Regions from separate parts of the Streptomyces sp. NPDC004542 genome, predicted to be linked through region 1. Evidence: riboswitches for the same ligand, from Rfam matches in the RefSeq annotation. Region 1 holds a riboswitch; each other region holds the start of a gene.
What was found. Region 1 has a riboswitch for S-adenosylmethionine ahead of ABZX30_RS18870 (aminotransferase class V-fold PLP-dependent enzyme). Riboswitches for the same ligand answer to the same signal wherever they lie in the genome.
Positions count from the first base shown of each region.

Region 2: linked by a shared signal. The riboswitch ahead of ABZX30_RS28640 (putative leader peptide) and the one ahead of ABZX30_RS18870 (aminotransferase class V-fold PLP-dependent enzyme) in region 1 are both predicted to bind S-adenosylmethionine.
Region 3: linked by a shared signal. The riboswitch ahead of ABZX30_RS10975 (ABC transporter substrate-binding protein) and the one ahead of ABZX30_RS18870 (aminotransferase class V-fold PLP-dependent enzyme) in region 1 are both predicted to bind S-adenosylmethionine.
Region 4: linked by a shared signal. The riboswitch ahead of thrC (threonine synthase) and the one ahead of ABZX30_RS18870 (aminotransferase class V-fold PLP-dependent enzyme) in region 1 are both predicted to bind S-adenosylmethionine.

Region 1 is NZ_JBEXLP010000031.1:30,236-35,743, forward strand. Features, by position in the region: gene ABZX30_RS18850 (cytochrome bc complex cytochrome b subunit) at 1-488, shown strand, start outside; gene trpD (anthranilate phosphoribosyltransferase) at 609-1,673, shown strand; gene ABZX30_RS18860 (PRC-barrel domain-containing protein) at 1,778-2,134, shown strand; gene ABZX30_RS18865 (hypothetical protein) at 2,181-2,348, shown strand; SAM riboswitch class IV at 2,426-2,542, shown strand; gene ABZX30_RS18870 (aminotransferase class V-fold PLP-dependent enzyme) at 2,705-4,066, shown strand; gene ABZX30_RS18875 (Lrp/AsnC ligand binding domain-containing protein) at 4,255-4,536, opposite strand; gene ABZX30_RS18880 (rhomboid family intramembrane serine protease) at 4,533-5,276, opposite strand; gene ABZX30_RS18885 (hypothetical protein) at 5,432-5,508, shown strand, end outside.
Region 2 is NZ_JBEXLP010000070.1:22,050-27,557, forward strand. Features, by position in the region: gene ABZX30_RS28635 (ABC transporter substrate-binding protein) at 1-986, opposite strand, end outside; gene ABZX30_RS28640 (putative leader peptide) at 1,189-1,305, opposite strand; SAM riboswitch class IV at 1,340-1,453, opposite strand; gene ABZX30_RS28645 (DUF1684 domain-containing protein) at 1,542-2,366, opposite strand; gene ABZX30_RS28650 (LLM class F420-dependent oxidoreductase) at 2,429-3,352, opposite strand; partial or broken gene ABZX30_RS28655 (F420-dependent methylene-tetrahydromethanopterin reductase) at 3,457-3,683, opposite strand; partial or broken gene ABZX30_RS28660 (GNAT family N-acetyltransferase) at 3,684-3,947, shown strand; gene ABZX30_RS28665 (putative leader peptide) at 3,994-4,080, shown strand; gene ABZX30_RS28670 (LLM class flavin-dependent oxidoreductase) at 4,156-5,370, shown strand; gene ABZX30_RS28675 (NtaA/DmoA family FMN-dependent monooxygenase) at 5,391-5,508, shown strand, end outside.
Region 3 is NZ_JBEXLP010000013.1:111,456-116,963, reverse strand. Features, by position in the region: gene ABZX30_RS10990 (hypothetical protein) at 1-11, opposite strand, end outside; gene ABZX30_RS10985 (PLP-dependent transferase) at 47-1,351, opposite strand; gene ABZX30_RS10980 (2-oxoglutarate and iron-dependent oxygenase domain-containing protein) at 1,348-2,412, opposite strand; SAM riboswitch class IV at 2,741-2,850, shown strand; gene ABZX30_RS10975 (ABC transporter substrate-binding protein) at 3,104-4,753, shown strand; gene ABZX30_RS10970 (ABC transporter permease) at 4,750-5,508, shown strand, end outside.
Region 4 is NZ_JBEXLP010000002.1:141,109-146,616, forward strand. Features, by position in the region: gene groL (chaperonin GroEL) at 1-121, opposite strand, end outside; gene ABZX30_RS02165 (cold-shock protein) at 489-692, opposite strand; gene ABZX30_RS02170 (ubiquitin-like small modifier protein 1) at 1,137-1,412, opposite strand; gene thrC (threonine synthase) at 1,450-2,736, opposite strand; SAM riboswitch class I at 2,755-2,923, opposite strand; gene ABZX30_RS02180 (glucosyl-3-phosphoglycerate synthase) at 3,055-3,999, shown strand; gene ABZX30_RS02185 (trehalose-6-phosphate synthase) at 4,106-5,508, shown strand, end outside.

The sequences.
Region 1 (5,508 bases):
CGTTCGGCGTCGCCTGGGTCACCGTGTACATGATCGGTCTGGTCGGCGGTGGCAACGACCTGTGGGCCACCCACTTCCACCTGTCGATCAACGCGGTCACCTGGTTCGTCCGGATCGGCTTCTTCGCCGGACCGGTCCTCGCGTTCATCATCACCAAGCGGATCTGCCTCGGCCTGCAGCGCCGCGACCGCGACAAGGTGCTGCACGGCCGCGAGACCGGCATCATCAAGCGCCTGCCGCACGGTGAGTTCATCGAGGTCCACGAGCCGCTCAGCCAGGAGCAGCTGCACACCCTCACGGCCCACCACCAGTACGAGCCGGCCGAGATCGGCCCGACGGTCGACGAGAACGGCGTCGAGCGGAAGGTCAAGGGTTCCGAGAAGCTGCGCGCCAAGCTCAGCAGCGCCTACTACGGCGAGGACAACCAGATCCCGAAGCCGACCGTCGACGAGTACAAGGAGATCACGAGCGGCCACGGCCACCACTGATCGCTGCGCACGCCACGCCGCGCATGAAGGGCCCCGTCCGGTGTTCGGACGGGGCCCTTCGCCGTGCCCCGGGCTGGATAGGGTGGGGGCGGACTATTCCACGACGACCAGGAGCGGCTGATGAGCGCTGTGACCCCCGCTGGAGGCGACACCACGGCGGGCCGTTCCTGGCCCGAGGTGCTGAACGCCCTGCTGTACGGCCGCGACCAGAGCGCCGACGCGACGGCCTGGGCGATGGACCAGATCATGCGCGGCGAGGCCACCGACGCGCAGATCGCCGGTTTCGTGGTGGCGCTGCGCGCCAAGGGCGAGACCGTCGAGGAGATCACCGGCGTGGTCCGGGCGATGTACGAGCACGCCAACGTGATCGAGGTGTCCGGCCGCACGGTCGACATCGTGGGCACGGGCGGCGACGGCGCGAGGACGGTGAACATCTCCACCATGTCGGCGCTCGTGGTGGCCGGCACGGGCGCGAAGGTCGTCAAGCACGGCAACCGGGCGGCCTCCTCGGCGTCCGGCTCCTCGGACGTCCTGGAGAAGCTGGGCGTCAACCTGAACCTGACGCCCGGGCGGGTGGCCGAGGTCGCGGAGGAGGCGGGCATCACCTTCTGCTTCGCGGTGAAGTTCCACCCGGCGCTGCGCCACGTGGCCGCCGCGCGCGGCCAGCTGGGCATCAGGACGGTCTTCAACGCGCTCGGGCCGCTGACCAACCCGGCGAAGGTGAAGGCGCAGGCGGTCGGCGTCGCGGACCCCCGCCTGGCGCCGATGATCGCGGGTGTCCTGGCGGAGCGCGGCAACTCCTCCCTGGTCTTCCGCGGCGACGACGGCCTCGACGAGTTGACCACGACCGCCACCTCACGCGTCTGGGTCGTGCGCGACGGCAAGGTCACCGAGGAGAGCTTCGACCCGCGCGACGTCGGCATCGAGCTGGTGCCGGTGGAGGCCCTGCGCGGCGGTGACCCGTCGTACAACGCCGAGGTCGCCCTCCGGCTCCTCGACGGCGAGCCGGGCCCCGTGCGCGACGCCGTCCTGCTGAACTCGGCGGCGGCCCTGGTGGCCCTGGACCCGACGGAGGAGCCGCTGGCCGCGCAGATCCGCGCCGGGATGCGCAAGGCGGCCAGGTCGATCGACTCGGGGGCGGCGAAGCGGGTCCTGGAGCGCTGGGTGGCCGCGAGCAACGCGTAGCGCCGGGCGGCCGCGGGAGTACAGTGAAAAGCGTGGTAGCCCTCCCGCGGCCGCTCCGCTCCAGGGTGTGCGGTGTCCGGGAGGGCGGGCCCGAGGAGCGAGACATGATCCACTCAGCTGACGTCCGTGAGTGGCGCAACCGCGACGTGATCGATCCCAGGGGCCGCAAGATCGGGGCCCTCGAAGCGGTCTACGTGGACACCACCACCGACACGCCCGCCATGGCGACCGTCCGCACCGGGCTGCCGACCCGGCACCGGCTCGTCTTCGTCCCCCTCGACGAGGCGACCCTGGGACCCGGTTATGTGAAGGTGGCCCATCCGCGCGGGCAGGTGCGCAAGGCGCCCTCCATGGGGATGGACGACGTTCTGCCGGCCGAGCGGGAACACGAGATCTTCGAGCACTACGACAGGCCCTACGAGGCCGGTGCCGAACGCGGACGCCGCCTCGCGCGCGGCTGACGCCACTGACGCTGCTGACCGGCCCGGACCGAGGACGTGGTCACCGATGGCACTCTTCCTGTTCCTCATCCTCGTGGCGGTCATCCTGGGCCTCATCGGGGTGGCGGCGCACGGGCTCTTCTACCTCCTGGTCATCGGCGTGGTGGTCTTCGTGGCCGACCTGGTGCTGTTCGGCGCGCGTTGGTCCCGGCGCCGGCACCACGTCGTCCGCTGACCGTGCCGCGAGAAGGGCGTCCCGCGATCCGGACACGGGTTGCGGTCCGGTGATCGGTTCGCGTAGGTTCACTGCCAGGTCATGAGTGACAGTCATACGGCCCCGGCCGACTGTCCGGCAACCCTCCGTCCGTGGCGGGGTGCCCCGGGTGAAGACCGGGCCGCAGGCAGCGAGGTCTGTGGCAAGCGCGGACCCCTCGCACGCCAGGGGTCCTGGTCGTCGAGGAGCCTTCCGTGAGCAAGCGAATGCGTTAGGGCGCAGAGCCCCGCCTCCGCATCCCCCTTTTTCACCTCGTCCGAGCTCGAGCGCCGTCCGCTCGCCCGGTGAGTTCCGCCTGCCTCCACGGGAGTACACCCATGTCCGTCTCCGCCGTCGCCGCCGACCAGTCCGTCCTCGCCCCGCTGCCCGTCCTCGGCCGGGACGTCACCGTGCCGCTCGTCACCGGTGGCGAGGTCACCTACGCCGCGCTCGACTACGCGGCCAGCGCCCCCGCGCTCCAGCGGGTCTGGGACGACGTGGCCGCGTACGCCCCGTACTACGGCAGCGTGCACCGGGGTGCCGGTTACCTCTCCCAGCTGTCCACCGACCTCTTCGAGAACGCCCGGAAGACCGTCGCCGCGTTCCTCGGCTGCCGGGAGGACGACCAGGTGGTCTTCACCCGGTCCACCACGGACTCCCTGAACCTGCTCGCCCGCGCGCTCCCCGCCGACTGCCAGGTGTTCGTCTTCGAGACCGAGCACCACGCCTCGCTGCTGCCCTGGCAGGACGCGCGGGTCAGCTACCTCGACGCCCCGCGCACCCCCCGGCAGGCCGTCGAGACGCTGGAGCGGGCCCTCGCCGACCGCGACCCCTACGGCCCGGCCCTGGTGTGCGTCACCGGCGCCTCGAACGTCACCGGCGAGCTGTGGCCGGTCCGGGAACTCGCCGCCGCCGCCCACGCGCACGGCGCCCGGATCGTCCTGGACGCCGCCCAGCTGGCCCCGCACCACCCGGTGTCCGTCCGGGACCTCGACGTCGACTGGGTCGCCTTCTCCGGGCACAAGCTGTACGCCCCGTTCGGCTCCGGCGTGCTGGCCGGGCGCGCGGACTGGCTGCGCGCGGCCGAGCCGTACCTCGCGGGCGGCGGCGCCAGCCGCAAGGTCGCCCGGCGCACGGACGGGGGAGTGGACGTGGAGTGGCACGACACCGCCGCCCGCCACGAGGCCGGCTCCCCGAACGTCATCGGCGCCTACGCCATCGCCTCGGCGTGCAAGGCGCTCGACGAGGCGGGCTTCGACGCCCTGGTCGCCCGCGAGCAGCAGCTGATCGCCAGGGTCCGTGAGGGCCTCGCCGAGGTCCCCGAGGTCCGGGTGCTCTCCCTCTTCGGCGACGACGCCCCGCGCGTCGGCGTCCTCTCCTTCGTGGTCGAGGGCTGGAACAGCTCGCACTTCGCCGCCGCCCTCTCCGCCGAGTACGGCATCGGCGTCCGCGACGGCCTGTTCTGCGCCCACCCCCTGCTGCGCACCCTGCTCGGCAGCGACCCGCAGACCCAGGGCGAATGCGGCGCGCCCGAGGCCGCGCCGGGCGAGAAGTCCCTCAACGCCGTCCGCGTCAGCTTCGGCGCGGGCACGCCGGACGAGCACGTGGAGCGGTTCGTGGACGCCGTGCGGGAGCTCGTGCGGGACGGCGCGAAGTGGGACTACCGCACCGAGAACGGCCGCTGCGTCCCGGCCGTCTGAGCACCGCGGCCCCCGTGATCGGCCCGTGCGAGGTCGTCCTGGGCCGGCGCCGAGGCGGGCGGCATCGGGGAGCCCCCTCCTCTCCCCCCGCAGGCGGGCCGCCCACGGCGCCACGGCGTGGGCGTACGACCCGGCCCTGGGCGGCGGCGTCCGGCGGCACCGTCCCTCCCGGGGCCGGTCCGCCGGGCCTAGTTGTCCAGCCCGATCGCGAAGGCCGCCTCGAGGTCGTGCTGGGAGTAGGTGCGGAACGCCACGTGCGTGTCGGTGGCCTCCACGCCGGGGATCTTGCTGATCCGGCCGGGGATGACGTCCGCCAGGTCCTCGTGCTGCCGGACCCGGACCATGGCGATCAGGTCGTAGGTGCCGGTGACCGAGAAGACCTCGCTGACGGTGTCCAGCGCGGCGATCTGCTCCGCGATCTCGGGGATCCGGTCCACGCTGGTCTTGATGAGCACGATCGCGGTGATCACGGCTGGTTCTCTCCCTCGGGGGCCGGAGCTGGGGCGGGCTCAACTCTAGTGGCCCGCCCGAACAGCACCCACGCGAGGACGAAGCCCAGCCCGAAGCCCACCAGGTGGGCCAGGTAGGCCACGCCGGGGCCCTGGGGCGCGCGGCGCGCCGCCAGCCACTGCAGGGCCGCCCAGAAGGGCAGGACGACCCAGGCGGGAAAGCGCAGGGGGAGAAAGAACAGAAAGGGGAGGAGACTGGTCACACGAGCGGCGGGGAACAGGTACAGGAACGCGCCGAGGACCGCCGAGATCGCCCCCGAGGCCCCGACCAGGGACTGCTCGGAGGTGGCGTTGGCGGCGGCGTAGCCGAGGAGCGCCAGGTAGCCGCAGCCGATGTAGAAGAGGGTGAACCGCACGCGGCCCATCCGTTCCTCGGTCATCGCCCCGAAGACGTAGAGGAAGAGCATGTTGCCCAGCAGATGCACCCAGCTGCCGTGCACGAACAGTGCCGTTGCCGGGGTGAGGACCGCCCGGGCCGGGCCGTCGAAGAGCTCGGCGGGGATGACGCCCCAGTGCCGGAAGTAGGCCCGCTGGGCGGCGAGCAGCGCGTTTCCGGAGCCGTACGCCGGGTTCAGCCCGGCCGCCGGCCCGAGCAGGAAGAGCAGGCAGCACAGGCCGATCAGGGCGTACGTCATCGGCGCCGGCGAGCGCCGGACCCGCTCGAGGGCCCCGGCGGCCACCGCGCTCCAGTTGCTGGTCACGGACACAGATCATGACGTAACCGGACGCAAGCGAACAGACCGCCTCGCCGCCGTGGACGGACGGGCGGCGAAGGACCGCCAGGCCGTAGGGTTACGAGCCACACGCGTCGCGGAGAGCACGCGTCACGGACACTAGAAGGAAGCGAACAGTCACGATGCCGGTTCCCCTGCCGACCGCCCAGACCCGGTGGCGCTGCACGCTCTGCGGCAACCTCACCCGCTTCGACGTGAC
Region 2 (5,508 bases), on a different contig from region 1:
ACGGTGTCGGTGATCTGCTTGCGGTCGATGGCCGCCAGGATCGCCTGACGCACCTTCACGTCCTTCAGCAGCGGCCGCGAGTTGTTGACGCCGAGCCCGAAGACCACGCCGGGGTTGGCCCGGCGCAGCAAGGTGACCTGACCGCCCCCGAGCGCCGCCTCGTTGGCCTTGCCGACGCTGCTGATCGCGTCCACCTGCCCGGACTGGAGGCTGCCGGCCCGCACCCCCGCCTCGGGGACGACCTTGAAGATCAGCTTGTCCAGGTAGGCCTCGCCCTGCTTGGACCACAGCGAGGAGCCCCAGTCGTAGCCGGTGCGCCTGGCCAGAGTGATCGACTGGTTCTGGACGTACTGCTTGAGCACGAACGGCCCCGACCCGATCACACCGTCGCTGCACTTCTGCTGCGGGGTCTTCTTCACGCTCGCCGACGACTCGATGCCCAACGAGTGGGTCGAAGTCGCCTGAATGAACTGGGCGTTGGGCTCCTTGAAGGTCACCTTGACGGTGAGCGGGTCCACTGCGGTGGTGCTCTTGACGCCGCTGAGATAGCCCTGGGCGAGGACCCCGAGGGCGCCGAGCTTCGGCACCGCGTCGAAGTTGTCCTTGACCACCTGCGCGGTCAGCCGGGAGCCGTCGCTGAAGGTGACGCCCGAGCGCAGATGGAAGGTGAACTCCGTGGCGTCGGCGTTGATGTCCCAGCTCTTGGCGAGCCACGGCACGATCTTGCCGGTCCTGGGGTCCTGGTCGGTCAGGGAGTCCACGGTCTGGCGCACCGAGTAGATGCTCTCGTTGCTGCCGACCTGCTGTGGATCCACGCAGCCGGCGTCGGAACCCACCGCGAAGGTCAGGGTGCCACCGGACTTCGGCCGGCTGCTTCCGCTACTGGAGTCGTCGCCCGAACCGCAGGCGGTCAGCAGAACACTGGTGGTCAGCAGGGCGGCGAGGGGCGCCCAGCGGGGGGCTCTGAAAGCCGGAAGCGCGTTCACGGAGGGTTCTCCTACTCGTGTCACCAGGCAAGAAGGCGCCGTACAAGGCACGAACGTGCATGGGCGTGCGGCCCCCGCCGGTACAAGACCGGTGGCGGGGAAGCGCTGTGCAGACAGGGATCAGGGCGGAGCGGGGGTCAGCCGCAGGCGGTGCGGTGACGGCCGGTGCGTGCCGGACTACGACCGGCGGCGGAAGGGGCCGTCAGGCCTGACAGAGGCAGCTGGTCGAGCGCTTGAGGTCGATGTGGCGCCGACGCGAGAGCCGGGAGAACACGGTGGCGCCGGCGAAGCGGGCGCTGAGGTCACCACCGTGCCGCATGCCGGTCCTCCACATTTCCGGCCCCGGTCACGGGGCCACGCGCTTGCGGGGATCCTCGGTGATCCCGCCGGGCTTTCACCTGGAGCACCCCACCGCGCGGTAGGGTTGCCGGTCAGCGAGCCAGGGCTTGACGCTGACACTCAATGCCGTTCGTGATCGTACGGAGGGCTCTTGTCGTACGTCAATGCCGCAAAGCGACGCGCTGCAGGGGCAGTCGGGCCGGCACCGGGTCCGGCTCAGGAACCGCCGCGCTCGCGGGGGATCTTCTGGCCGGCCTCGATCGCCACCGGCAGCCGGTTCTCGGCCGGGGGCAGCGGGCAGGTGGCCAGGTCCGTGTAGGCGCACGGCAGGTTGGTGGCGCGGTTGAAGTCCAGGACGACCTTGCCGTCGGCGGCGGGCGGCTCCAGGGCGAGGGCCCGGTTGGCGGCGTAGGTGGTGACCCCGGAGGTCGCGTCGGTGAACAGCACCATCAGCCGGCCCGCACCAGGGCCGGGGAACGCGGTCAGCGACAGCTGCTGCCCGTCCAGCTCGAACTCGACCCTGCCCGGAGCGTCGTACACATGCTCAAGGCCCTCGACCGCGGCGCCCACGGTGGTCGGCCGTGGCGTGTCGAAGGGGATGTAGCGGCCCGTCACGGCCCAGCGCGGGTCGGGGGCGTAGGCGGGCGTTCCGGTGAAGGCCGTGCGCAGCGGCGCGTCCGGGTGCCGGGGGCGCACGATGTCGTTGCCGCCGCGCTTGGCGACCTCGATGACGGCGTCTCCCCAGACCGCGTCGACACCGCCGCGTTCGGGAAGCACGCCGAAGTGGTGTTCACCGTGGACCGGCGTTCCGTCGACGACCAGCTCCTCGCCGTCGTCGAGGTTTACGACGACCCCGTCGGGGCCTGTACGCCACGCACCGGGCGCGTCCGGGAAGCGCTGGGGCCGGTCGTCGAGCCAGTGCAGGCCGGTGATCGCCAGGAACCCGTGCGGGCCGGCGAGCCTGGCCTCTTGGGCGCGGTACCACTCCAGCCAGTTCTCGGTGAAGGCACGGAAGTCGGTCGTGGTGGCCTCGGTGGTCATGGGTTCTCCTTCGTCACGGGGGTGCAGGGGGGCCGGTCGGGCCGTCGGTCCGACCGGCGTGCTCAGCGGGCCAGTTCGCCGAGGAGCGGCCAGGTGCGTCGGCGGTCGGCTTCTCCCGCGATCTCGGTGCCCGAGAACACGACCTCGGTGGCGCCGGCATCGCGGTAACGGCGTATCTCGGCTCCGACGGTCTTCTCGTCGTCGATCACGGCCAGGTCGGCAGCTCGCCGGCCGCCGGAGAGTTCGATGACCCGCGCGTAGGACGGGATCTGTTCGTAGAACGCGAGGTTCTCGGTGGCCTTGGCCCGCACCGCCTCCACGTCGTCGGTGAACACGCCGGGCACCAGGGCCACGATCCTGGGCGCGGGACGACCGGCGGCCTCGGCCGCGGCGGTCAGGGCGGGCACGATGTGTTCCTCCAGGGCGCGCGGTCCCGCCAGGTAGGGCAGGATCCTGTCCGCCAGCTCACCGCTGACCCGCAGCGCCTGCGGCCCCATCGCGGCGACCAGCAGGGGGACACCGCTCTCGGCACCCGGTACCCGCGCCGGGACCGGGGTGGTCGCGGTGAGCAGTGCGCCGTGGAAGTCGGCCGTGCCGGTCTCGATCAACTGCCGCAGGGCGGTGAGGAATTCACGCAGCCGGGCGATGGGGCGTTCGAAGGGGAGGCCGAAGCCGGTCTCCTTCAGCAGTTTTGTGCCCAGGGCCAGGCCTAGGTGGTAGCGGCCGTGGGTCGCGGCCTGGGCGGTCTGGGCCTGGCTGGAGACCAGCAGCGGGTGGCGGCCGACGACGGGGATCGCGGAGGTGCCGACCCGCAGTCCTGGCACCTCGCGTCCGACGATCGCCGCGAGCTGGGGTGAGTCCGCGCCGAAGGTCTGCCCGAACCAGGCCGACCGCAGACCGGCGCCCGCGGCCTCCTGGGCCAGTTGCACGGTGGCGTCGACCTGGTTCGGCGCGTCGGACGCGTTGAGCGCTACTCCAACAGTCATGTCAGTCAGAACGGGCGTCTGTCGAACCCGCATTCCGGTCCGTGTGTGACAGCTTCTTGTCAGTCATGTGTACTCAGTCCTGAGTGGAAGGGCCATCCCGGTGCTCAGCCAGCCTGCCGTCGGTCCCGCGCGGACCGGTGCGTGAGGGGTTCGCGCAGACCGAGGTGGTCGCGGAGCGTCGTACCGATGTACTCGGTGGGGTAGATCCCGCGTTCCTGCAGTTCCGGGACGAGCAGGTCGACGATGTCGTCGAGGCCGTCGGGGATGAGGTACGGCTGACGTTGAAGCCGTCGATCGCGCCGTGCCGCACGAAGCGGGCGAAATTGTCCGCAAACGCCTCCATCCACCCGGCTGGACCGAGATCAGCGCCGTGTGCACCGACCCGGCGTATCGCGGCCGGGGTCTGGCCACCCGCCTCGTCCGCGCCGTCGCGGCCGGCATCAAGGAGCGCGGCGAGCAGCCCTTCCTGCACGCCAGGGCCGACAACGCGAACGCGATCCGGCTGTACGAGTCGATCGGCTTCACCCTGCGCCGCCGTACGGTCTTCTCACTTGTACGGCAGACCGAAGCCGCCGTCCTGGAAGAAACGGCATAGTCGTGCCGTTGTCCTTGTCGAAGGCGATGACTCGGAGGTGGGCCGCGTGACACGTGTACCCCGTGCCGTCCGCCTCCACAGCCGGCCCCATATCGACCTTCAGCGCGTGGCCGGCGCCCTCTGTTGTTCCTGACCCCGTTTTTCAGCCGCCGTTCGCCCCATGTCCGAGGGCCGGCGATCTCGTACGGACCTCCAGGAAGGCACCCTCGTGTCCTCAACTCCCGCTTCCCCTCTGCACCTCGCCGTCGCCCTCAACGGCACCGGCTGGCACCGCGCCTCCTGGCGCGAGCAAGTCGCCCGCCCCGGGGACCTGTTCACCGCCGAATACTGGGCCGACCTGGTCGCCGAGGCCGAGCGCGGCCTGCTCGACTTCGTCACCTTCGAGGACGGGCTCGGCCTTCAGTCCTCGCACTACGGCGAGCCGGACGGCCGCACCGACCAGGTCCGCGGCCGCCTGGACGCCGTCCTGACCGCGTCCCGCATCGCGCCCCTGACCCGGCACATCGGCCTGCTCCCGACCGTGATCACCACCCACACGGAGCCGTTCCACATCTCCAAGGCGATCGCCACCCTCGACTACGTGAGCTCCGGCCGCGCGGGCCTGCGGGTGCAGATCAGCGCCCGCCCGCACGACGCCGACCACTTCGGCCGGCGCACCTTCCCGCCGATCAGCCTGGAGGAGTCGCAGACCCCCGCCGGGCAGCAGCGGCTCACCGAGCACTTCGACGAGGCCGCCGACTACGTCGAGGTCGTGCGCCGGCTGTGGGACAGCTGGGAGGACGACGCGGAGATCCGGGACGTGGCCACCGGCCGCTTCATCGACCGGGAGAAGCTGCACTACATCGACTTCGAGGGCCGGCACTTCAGCGTCAAGGGCCCCTCCGTCACCCCGCGCCCGCCGCAGGGCCAGCCGCTGGTGACCGCCCTCGCCCACCAGACCGTTCCGTACCGGCTCGTGGCCCGCCAGGCCGACGTCGGCTACGTCACCCCGCACGACGCCCAGCAGGCCCGTGCGATCGTCGCCGAGATCCGCGCCGAGCAGGAGGCCGCCGGGCGGGTCGGCGACATCGTGCACGTCTTCGGCGACTTGGTGGTCTTCCTGGACGACGACCAGGCCGCTGCCGAGGACCGGCGCGCCCGCCTCGACGCCCTCGCGGGGGAGCCGTACACCAGCGACGCGCGCATCTTCGCCGGTTCGCCCGCCGAACTCGCCGACGTGATGCAGGAGTTGGCGGCGGAGGGGCTGAGCGGCTTCCGGCTGCGTCCCGCCGTCGCCGGACACGACCTGCCGGCCATCACCCGGGGCCTGGTCCCCGAACTCCAGCGCCGGGGCGCCTTCCGCACCGCCTACGAGGCCGACACCCTGCGCGGCCTGCTGGGCCTCGCCCGCCCCGCCAACCGCTACGCCGCAGCCATCGCCTGAGCCGGAAGGACCGCACCGACATGAGCAGCAAGCCGCTGAAGCAGATCCATCTCGCCGCACACTTCCCCGGCGTCAACAACACCACTGTGTGGAGCGATCCGAAGGCCGGCAGCCATATCGAGTTCAGTTCCTTCGTCC
Region 3 (5,508 bases), on a different contig from region 1:
CTGCGGCGCATGGCGGGTCGGGCTCCCCGGGGGCGTGCGGTGGATGTCATACGGCGGTTGCTCGCAGGCCTGCGGCGAGGTCGGCGATCAGGTCGTCGACGCCTTCGATGCCGACCGACAGCCGCACCAGGCCGGGGGTAACGCCGGCCGCGGCCTGCTGAGCGGGGTCCAGCTGGGCGTGGGTGGTGGAAGCGGGGTGGATGACGAGGCTGCGCACGTCGCCGATGTTCGCGAGATGGCTGAACAGCCGGACCCCTTCGACGAAGCGTCGGCCCGCCTGCAGACCGCCGGCGAGTTCGAAGGAGAGCACCGCTCCGGCGCCGCAAGGCAGATAGCGCTTGGCCTGGGTCTGCCAGGGGCTGGAGGGCAGTGAGGCGTAGTGCACCCGCGTCACCTGGGGCTGGTCCTCCAGCCAGGTGGCGAGCGCCTGCGCGTTGGCGACGTGCCGTTCGACGCGCAGGCTCAGTGTCTCCAGGCCCTGAAGAAGCAGGAAGCTGTTGAACGGGGAGACGGCAGGGCCGAGGTCCCGTACCAGCCGGGTGCGCAGGCGCAGTGCGTAGGCGAGTCCGAGGTCCGCGAAGGAGTCCCAGAAGGACAGCCCGTTGTACGTGGGGTCCGGGCCGGTCAGTCCGGGCCAGCGGCCGGGATCCGCACCGAAGTCGAAGCGCCCGCTGTCCACGACGACCCCGCCGATGCCGGTGCCGTGGCCGGAGAGGAACTTGGTGGTGGAGTGCACGACGATGTCGGCGCCGTGTTCGAGGGGACGCAGCAGGTACGGGGTGAGCACGGTGTTGTCGACGACGAGCGGGACGCCGATCTCGTGGGCGATGCGGGCGACCGCCTCGGTGTCGAGGACGTTTCCGCGCGGATTGCCGAGCGTCTCGCCGAAGAACGCCTTGGTGGTGGGCCGTACCGCCGTGTACCAGGCGCCCAGGTCGTCCGGGTCGTCGACGAAGGTGACCTCGATGCCGAAGTCGGCGAACGTGTGCTCCAGCAGGGTGCGGGTGCCGCCGTACAGGGACGACGAGGCAACGATGTGGTCGCCCGCGCGGGCCAGGTTGAGCAGGGCGAGGCTGGTCGCGGCCTGCCCGCTGGCCACGGCGACCGCCGCCGAACCGCCCTCCAGGGCGGCGATCCACTCCTCCGCCACCACGGTGGTCGGATTCGACAATCGCGTGTAGGCGTGGGTGGCGAGGTCGGCCAGTTCGAAGGCCGCGGCGGCGTGCCCGGTGTCCCGGAAGACATAGCCGGCGGTCGGGTGGATCGGCACCGCCCGCGCCCCGGTGACCGGGTCGGGAACCGCGCCGGCGTGCACCTGCCGGGTCTCGAACGCCCAGTCGGCGGTGCTCATCGGCCGTTCTCCCTCCCCCACTCTCGGCTTCGCTCGAGCGGGGGGACCCCCACCGCCAGGACATCGGACCACCAGCGCTCAGCGACCCGCGGATGCGAGCGGAGCCAGCCGACGACCGCGTTCTCGCCGAAGGCGGCGAGCAACGGGTTGTCCGGATCGTCGGTGACGCCCCGGCTCAACGCGGCCAGTTCGGCGGGGAGTTCCAGCGGTTTGACGACCGCGTCGAGGCGCGGACCGAGGAAGAAGGGGATCGAGTAGCGGTCGACGCCCGGCTGCGGGCTGACAACTCTGTGCCGCGTGGCTTTCAGATAGCCCTGGGTGGCGATCTCCAGCATCTCCCCGATGTTGAACACGAAGGCGTCGGGCACGGGCACCGCGTCGATCCAGCCGCCGTCCTCGCGCTGCACCTGGAGTCCGCCGACGTCGTCCTGCTGGAGGAGGGCGAGGTAGCCGTAGTCCTTGTGCGCGCCCACTCCCTGGTCGGCGTCCTGCGCGAGCCGCGGCGGGTAGTGCACGATCTTCACGTGGACGGCGGCCTCGTCGTCGAACCACTGGTCGAAGTAGCCCTCGTCCTGTCCGAGCGCCGCGGCGAGGGCACGCAGCACCTCCCGGCTGACTCGCAGCGCCTCCGCCTGCCAGCGGAGCACGATGTCCTTGAGGTCCGGGAGCGCGGAGGGCCACTGGTTCGGGCCGATCAGGCGCAGGTAGTCGGGGTCGTCCGGACCGGTCTCCAACGCCGCCCGCTCCGGGCCGATGTCGATCTGCTCCCGCCAGTCGGCGCTGCCCGCCGTGTACTCGGTCCCGGTACGGGTGTAGCCGCGGAACTGGGGCGAGTTCAGATTCTCGATCTCCAGCCGCCGCTTCTCGGGCAGGGCGAAGAAGGCGCGTGCCGCGGTCAGCGCCTCGTCCCGCAGGGCTGCGGGGACACCGTGTCCGGTGACGTAGAAGAAGCCCACCTCGTGTGCCGCGGACCGGAGTTCGGCGAGAAAGGCGGCCCGGTCCGTGTCCGGGGTGCGGAAGCGAGAGATGTCGATGACGGGCAGGACCGTGAGTTGAGCCATGGGAGTTCCTTCGCGGCAACGGCAGCCGACCGGCCCTCGCAACCCGCCCTGGACAGGAACTAGTCGGAGGCAGCCGGAACGAGCAGTCAGAAAGAAGGGAACGAGGTCGCGGGCCGTGGGACGGCGGTCAGCAACAGACCTGGTCGAACTGGTCGGCGCGGCGGCTCCCCCAGAACGGGTCGAGCAGCACCGTGTGTGCCGTGCCAGAGGTCTCCATGGCCGGATGAAAGCACACCCGGGATGGATACGTCCACCATGCGTTCCGCCGGGTCCGGCCGTTCCGGGGCGGTGTTGACGCCGGTAGAGCAGCCGATCTACGGTGAGCGCGAGCTACGAGTTCCGGTGATCAAGCCCTGGCTGGCCGGACGGCAACCCTCGACGCAGTGGGGTGCCCCAGGTGAAGGCTCGGCGGATCTCTTCTTTCTGCAAGTGCGCTCACATCGGCCCCGAGGCGGGCCAGAACCCGGGAGGACGGCATGGCGAGAGCCTTGATGCTGTGCTCCCGGCTCCATGTCGATTTGCTGCTGGTGTCCAGCTGTCTGTGTACGGGCTGATTCCGCCCTCCGACGGTCGGCAGAGCCACCACCCGTCGGTGTAAACCCCCTCTTTTCCTGCCTGATCTCGCACGCCATGGCACAGCCCTGCGCCACGGCTGCCTCACGCACCCCTGACGCGGAAGCAGAGACTCCTGATGGCACTCCACAGCGGCCCGGCGCCGAGCAGACCCCTTCGCTCCGGCCTCGGCGCGGTATCCCTCGGCACAGCGTTCCTGGTGGCGCTGACCGGCTGCACCAGCAGCAAGGACGGCGGCACCGCGAGCTCCGGCTCAGCGATCACCGTCGGTACGACCGACCAGGTCACCAGCCTCGACCCGGCCGGTGCGTGGGACGCCGGCTCCGGCACCATCGAGAGCGAGGTCTACGCGACCCTGCTCAGCCAGAAGAACGGCTCAGCGGACGTCTCCCCTGAGCTGGCCAGCGGGATCAAGTTGACCGGGCCCAAGGAATACACGGTCACCCTTCAGAAGGGCCTGAAGTTCGCCAACGGCCACGAACTGACGTCCTCGGACGTCAAGTTCAGCTTCGACCGGGACCTGAAGATCGCCGACGAGAACGGCCCGTCGTCACTGCTGTACAACATCGCCTCGGTCTCCGCCCCGGACCCGACCACGGTCGTCTTCACCCTCAAGTCGGCCAATGACACGCTGTTCCCGCAGGTGCTGTCCACGGCCGCCGGCTACATCGTGGACGAGCAGGTGTTCCCCGCGGACAAGATCCTCGACGACAAGTCGATCGTCGCGGCCAAGCCGTGGAACGGGCCGTACGGCATCAAGAGCTACGACAAGAACTCGCTGGTGTCCTTCGCCTCCAACGCGGAGTACAAGGGGCAGCTGGGCACGCCGAAGACCAAGAACGTCCAGCTCAAGTACTACACGGACGCCGGCAACCTGAAGCTCGACGTCCAGCAGGGCACCGTCGACGCCGTCTACCGCACGCTCACCACCGCCGACCTGGACGACCTCGGCAAGCAGAAGAGCGTCAAGGTCCACACCGGCTCCGGCAACGGCATCCGCTACATCGTCTTCGACCTCGCCACCCAGCCGTACGGCACCAAGACGAAGAACGCCGACGGGAAGAAGGCCCTCGCCGTCCGGCAGGCGGTCGCGGACTCGGTCGACCGGTCCCAACTCGCCCAGCAGGTCTACAAGAACACCTACCAGCCGCTCTACAGCTCCGTCCCGGACGGCCTGACCGGCGCCACCCCCTCCTTCAAGTCGCTCTACGGCGACAAGAAGGGCGGCCCCGACAAGGCCGCCGCGGCAGCCCGGCTGAAGGCCGCGAAGGTGAGCACCCCGGTCACGCTCAACCTCCAGTACAACAGCGACCACTACGGCTCGTCCTCGGCCGACGAGTACGCGCTGATCAAGTCCCAGCTGGAGGCCACCGGGATGTTCAAGGTGAACCTGCAGTCCACCGAGTGGAGCCAGTACGGCAAGGACCGCGTCAAGCACCTCTACCCGCTTTATCAGCTCGGCTGGTACGCCGACTACCTCGACGCCGACAACTACCTCTCGCCCTTCTACTCGGCCAACAGCTGGGTCGCCAACGGCTACGACGACCCCGCCGTGCGCACGCTGATCAAGAAGGAGGAGACCGAGACGGACGCCGCGAAGCGGACCGGGCTGCTGAAGCAGGCGCAGGACAGGGCCGCCGCGCAGGTGCCGCTGCTGCCGCTGCTCCAGGGCTCCACCGCCATCGTCACCCGCAGCGACGTCAGCGGTGTGCCGGCCGAACTGGATGCGACGTACCAGTTCCGCTGGGCGGGGCTCTCGAAGAAGTGAGCGCTCTGACTCGGGAGACCCCCGGCGCCGTCGGCACCCCGGCCGACGGCGCCGCCGGGATCGGATTCGCCCGCTACCTGGTGGTCCGTTTCCTCCTCATCATCCCCACCGTGCTGATCCTGGTCAGCCTGGTCTTCTTCCTGATGCGGCTGACGGGCGACCCGATCAGCGCCGCCTTCGGCGACCGCCTCACCCCGGACCAGCTCCAGGCCAAGCTCCACCAGGCGGGCTACGACCGGCCGTTGCTCACCCAGTACCTGGACTACCTGCGTTCGCTGGCCACCGGCGACTTCGGCCGCACGGTCACCGACAACCAGCCGGTGACGCACGTGCTCGGCACCTACGGCGCCGCGACCGTCGAACTCGCCTGCTACGCCCTGCTGGTCGCCCTGGGGATCGGTGTCCCGCTGGGCATGGTGGCGGCCTCCTACCGCGACCGGGCGCCCGACGCGGTCCTGCGCCTGTTCGCGATCCTGACCTACGCGACACCCGTGTTCTTCGTCGGCCTGCTGCTGAAACTGGTCTTCGCGATCTGGCTCGGCTGGCTGCCCGCGTCGGGCCGGGCGAGCACCGGCGTCCAGCTCTTCCTCCAGGACCAGACCAGCACGACGGGCGTGTACCTGATCGACGCCCTGCGCAGCGGCGACGGCGCGGCGATCACGGACGTGCTCCGGCACGCCGTGCTGCCCGGGGTGGCCCTGGGCCTGCTGATGGCCGGCGTGCTGCTCCGGTTGGTGCGCACCAACCTGATCGGC
Region 4 (5,508 bases), on a different contig from region 1:
TCTCGAGGACGACGTTGCGGCCCTTGGGGCCGAGCGTCACCTTGACGGCGTCCGCGAGCTGGTTCATGCCGCGCTCGAGGCCGCGCCGCGCCTCCTCGTCGAACGCGATGATCTTGGCCATGTGAAGTGGTCCCTCCAGGACTGGGGGTGATTCCTTCGGACCGCGCCCGCGCCCGCGACGGACGGCTCGCGGACCTCGTGGTTCCTTGCCCCACTTGGCCTGCGGGCCTCACCGACCCGGTCCTTCGCTGTCACTCTCACCTTCAGAGTGCTAACGCCAATGATTAGCACTCGGCATGCCTGAGTGCAAGGCGCGCCCGCGAAGCGGGCTCGATGAGGGGTGGCGGTCGGGTGACGGGCGGGCGCAAGCGGCTACGGGGGTCCGGGCGGGGCGCTGCGCCGTGCGCGAACAGGCCGCGCGGCGCCCTCCGGGCAGGGCGAAGGGCCCGCATCCTCCCGGATGCGGGCCCTCCACCCTGTGAAAACGTTCAGGCGGTGACGCGAACCATGTCGGCCTGCGGACCCTTCTGGCCCTGCGAGATCTCGAACTCGACCCGCTGACCCTCTTCCAGGGTGCGGTAGCCGTCCATCTGAATCGCGCTGTAGTGGACGAAGACGTCCGCACCACCGTCGACCGCGATGAAGCCGTACCCCTTCTCCGCGTTGAACCACTTGACGGTGCCCTGAGCCATGCCTAACTCCCCTATTACTGGCCCTTGCACGGATCCACACTTCGCGGATCCGGGTCAGACCTCACCCCCCAACTGGTCTGGGGGCGTGCGCCGGAACGCGTCGACCGCGGCCGAATGTATCTGTCCAACTGCCGTCTGCAACAGGTCAATCGGACGAGAAATCTGGACGGCAGCGGTCGGGAATCTGCCAAAAATTCGGCTGAATTCTGGGCAAGTCGGGCTCCACAAAAGCTGCATAAGGCGCAAAAGGTTCGCACACTTTGGCTACTTCTTGTCGGGTGTGCGATACGAATCCGGGGGCCCTGCCCCGGGTTCCGGGAGCGCGTTCCCCAACTCTACCGTGCTCAACCACACTGAATTGCCCCCTCCGCTTCTCTCGCGGAGGGGGCAATTCGATGAACTCTCGGTGCTACGCATTACCGACGGTAATGTTCGGTCATTCGGTCAGCCGCCGGCCACGGCCGGAATGATGGAGACGCCCGCGCCGTCCGGGGTCTCGGTCTGCAGACCCTGCTCGAACCGCACGTCGTCGTCGTTGACGTACACGTTGACGAAGCGACGCAGCTTGCCCTGGTCGTCCAGGACGCGGGCGGCGATGCCGGTGTGGTTCTTCTCCAGGTCGGCGATGACGTCGGCGAGGGTCGCGCCCTCGGCCTGGACCTCGGCCTGGCCGCCCGTGTAGGTGCGCAGGATGGTCGGGATACGAACGGTGACGCTCATGCGGTGTGACCTCCGATGGGTGAGCGGGGCGGGACGCCTAGGCGAGGCCGGCCTGGCGGAAGGAATCGAGGGTGGGACGGATCGTGGCGGTCAGACCGGTGCCCGCCACCGCGTCCAGCGTCTTCAGCCCGTCGCCCGTGTTGAGGACGACGGTCGTCGCGGCCGGGTCGAGGAGGCCGTCCTTGATCAGCTTGCGGGTGACGCCGACGGTCACCCCGCCCGCCGTCTCGGCGAAGATGCCCTCCGTGCGGGCCAGCAGCTTGATGGCGTCCACCACCTCTTCGTCCGTCACGTCCTCCACCGCGCCGCCCGTGCGGCGCGCGATGTCGAGGACGTACGGCCCGTCCGCCGGGTTGCCGATGGCGAGGGACTTGGCGATGGTGTTCGGCTTCTGCGGGCGCACGACGTCGTGGCCCGCCTTGAACGCGGTGGACACCGGCGAGCAGCCCTCGGCCTGGGCGCCGAAGATCTTGTACGGCTTGTCCTCGACCAGGCCGAGCTTGATCAGCTCCTGCAGACCCTTGTCGATCTTGGTGAGCTGGGAACCGGAGGCGATCGGCACGACGATCTGGTCCGGCAGCCGCCAGCCGAGCTGCTCGCAGATCTCGTACGCCAGGGTCTTGGACCCCTCGGCGTAGTACGGGCGCAGGTTGACGTTGACGAAGCCCCAGCCCTCGCCCGCCGGGTCGCCGATCAGCTCGGAGCAGAAACGGTTCACGTCGTCGTAGTTGCCCTCGATGCCGACGAGCTCGCCGCCGTAGACCGCGGCCATGACGACCTTGCCCTGCTCCAGGTCGTGCGGGATGAACATGCAGGACCTGAAGCCCGCCCGGGCCGCGGCGGCGCCCACCGCGCCGGCCAGGTTGCCGGTGGAGGAGCAGGAGAGGGTGGTGAAACCGAAGGCGCGCGCCGCCTCCAGCGCCTGGGCGACCACCCGGTCCTTGAAGGAGTGCGTCGGGTTGCCGGAGTCGTCCTTCACGTACAGGCGCGACGGCTCGATGCCGAGTTCGCGGGCCAGGTTGTCGGCCTTGACGAGCTTGGTCCAGCCGGGGTTGAGGTTCGGCTTGTCCGCCACGTCGGCCGGGACCGGCAGCAGCGGGGCGTAGCGCCAGATGTTCGCGGGGCCCGCCTCGATGCGCCTGCGGAGCTCCTCGGTGTCGTAGGACGAGAAGTCGTAGGCGATCTCGAGCGGGCCGAAACACTCCTCGCAGGCGAAGACCGGTCCGAGCGGCACCCGGTGGCCGCACTCCCGACAGCTCAGAGCGGCGGCGGGGCCGAGGTCTACGGTGGAGTCGGTGGTGCTTGCAACAGTCTGCACAGCCATGTGAGGCGAGGCCCTTTCTCCTCATCTTCCTCACGACGCATCTCGCCGTGAGACGGATTTGGCACCTTCCCTAGCCGGGAGCCTCGCGGAACGATCAGCTGTGCTGGCACAGCGACCGGTACGAGAACCGACTGGAGGGTTGCCGGGGCTTCATCGGGCCGTGTCCCTCTGCCCCTCTGGATGAGCGGTATTCGGTTGTGAACAGCGGTGACCTCGGACATGCGATGGTCATCCGCGTTGTTCAAGACTGTAACCGAAGGCCGGGACAGTTGAGATAGTCGTCCGAACCGCGAGACAAACAGTGAGGAGCCGCGCACCGTGCTGGAAGAAGTCGAGCGCTGGCTGGGCACCCGCTCCTGGTCCGTGACCGATCGTCCCCTCCACCAGATCCTGGCCGCCAAGCAGCGCACGGGCCAGTCGGTCAGCGTCGTGCTGCCGGCGCTCAACGAGGAGGGGACGGTCGGCGACATCGTCGCGATCATCCGTCACGACCTCATGCAGCAGGCCCCGCTCGTCGACGAGATCGTCGTCGTCGACTCGGGGTCCACCGACCGCACCTCCGAGGTGGCCGCCGCCGCGGGCGCCCGGGTCGTCCACCGCGACGCCGTCCTGCCGCGGATACCGGCCCTGCCCGGCAAGGGCGAGGTCCTGTGGCGGTCGCTGCTGGTCACGAGCGGGGACATCGTCTGTTTCATCGACGCCGACCTGAGGGAGTTCTCCTCGGACTTCGTCTCGGGGATCGTCGGCCCGCTGCTGACCGACCCGGGCGTGGACCTGGTCAAGGGCATGTACGACCGTCCGCTCGGCGGCACGGCGGGCCAGGGCGGTCGGGTCACCGAGCTGATGGCGCGACCGCTGCTGAACATGCACTGGCCGCAGCTGGCCGGCTTCGTGCAGCCGCTCGGCGGGGAGTACGCGGCCCGCCGCTCCCTGCTGGAGCAGCTGCCCTTCCCGGTCGGGTACGGCGTGGAGCTCGGCATGCTGGTCGACGCGCTGCACCTGGTCGGCCTGGACGCCCTCGCCCAGGTGGACGTGGGGGTGCGCAAACACCGCCACCAGGACGGGCAGGCGCTGGGCCGGATGGCCGCCGCCATCTACCGCACCGCCCAGCTCCGGCTGGCCCGCGGTCACCTCGTCCGGCCCGTCCTCACCCAGTTCGAGCGGGGCGAGGACGGCTTCGAGCCGCGCACCTTTTCCGTGGACACGGAGGAACGGCCGCCGATGGTGGAGATCGCGGAGTACGCGGCACGGCGGGTGGCCTGAGCCCGCCCGTATTCCCGTCCGCATCCCGTCCGTATCCCGCCGGTGTCACCGCGCGGGGGAGGGAACGTACGTTTGAGCGTTTGCGGGCCGGGCTAGGTTGAGACTCATGGCTTCCACGCACGGTGCTGAGGTGCTGGTCGCGTCCAATCGCGGCCCGGTTTCGTACGAGGTCCGGCAGGACGGTTCGCTGCACGCCAAACGGGGCGGCGGCGGGCTGGTCTCCGGGCTGTCGGCCATCGGCCCGCACACGGACGCGGTGTGGGTGTGCGCCGCGCTGAGCGACGCCGACCGGGAGGCCGTGCGCCGCTCCGGCGGCGGCCGGCGGCTGTCCGTCGACGAGACCGGCGGTCAGCAGGTGCGGATGCTGGACATCGACGCGACGGTCTTCTCCGACGCGTACAACGGCATCGCGAACTCGGCGCTGTGGTTCGTCCACCACATGCTGTACCAGACCCCGCTGGAGCCGGTCTTCGACGCGGAGTTCCGGCGGCAGTGGGCGTCGTACGAGGCCTACAACCGGGCGTTCGCCGAAGCCCTGGCCGAGGAGGCGGCGCAGGGCGCGGCCGTGGTCGTCCAGGACTACCACCTGGCCCTGGCCCCCCGGATGCTCCGCCGACTCCGCCCCGACCTGCGCATCGGCCACTTCTCGCACACCCCGTGGGCACCGCCGGACTACTTCCGCCTCCTGCCCGACGACATCGCGGCCGAGCTGCTCGGCGGGATCCTGGGCGCGGACCGGGCGGCCTTCCTCACCCAGCGCTGGGCGGACGCGTTCACCGCCTGCTGCCACGCGGTCCTCGGCCCCGGCATCCCCTCCGGCACGCGCATCGGGGTGCACGGGCTCGGCGCGGACGCGGACTTCCTGCGCGAGCGGGCGCACCGGCCGGACGTGGCAGAGCGGATGGCGGCACTGCGGGCGGAGATCGGTTCGGCGCCCGGCGGAGCGGCCCGGAAGACGATCGTCCGGGTCGACCGGACCGAGCTGTCGAAGAACATCGTGCGCGGGCTGCTGGCCTACCGGCAGCTCCTCGACGACCACCCCGAGTGGCGTGAGCGGGTGGTGCACGTGGCCTTCGCCTACCCCTCGCGACAGGACCTCGCGGTGTACCGCGACTACACGGCCGAGGTGCGGCGAGTGGCGGAGGAGATCAACTCCGCCTACGGCACGCCGGACTGGACGCCGGTCGTCCTGCACGTCAAGGACGACTTCGCCCGCTCCCTGGCCGCGTACCGGCTGGCCGACGTGGCCCTGGTCAACCCCATCCGGGACGGCATGAACCTGGTCGCCAAGGAGGTCCCGGTCGTCTCCGACGCGGGCTGCGCCCTGGTGCTGTCGCGGGAGGCGGGCGCGTACGAGGAGCTCGGCGAGGACGCGGTCACCGTCAACCCGTACGACATCACGGGCACGGCCCAGGCCCTCCACCAGGCGCTCACCATGCCGGACGGCGAACGGACGGAACGCACGAAGCGGCTCGCCGCCGCGGCCACGGCACTCCCGCCGACCCAGTG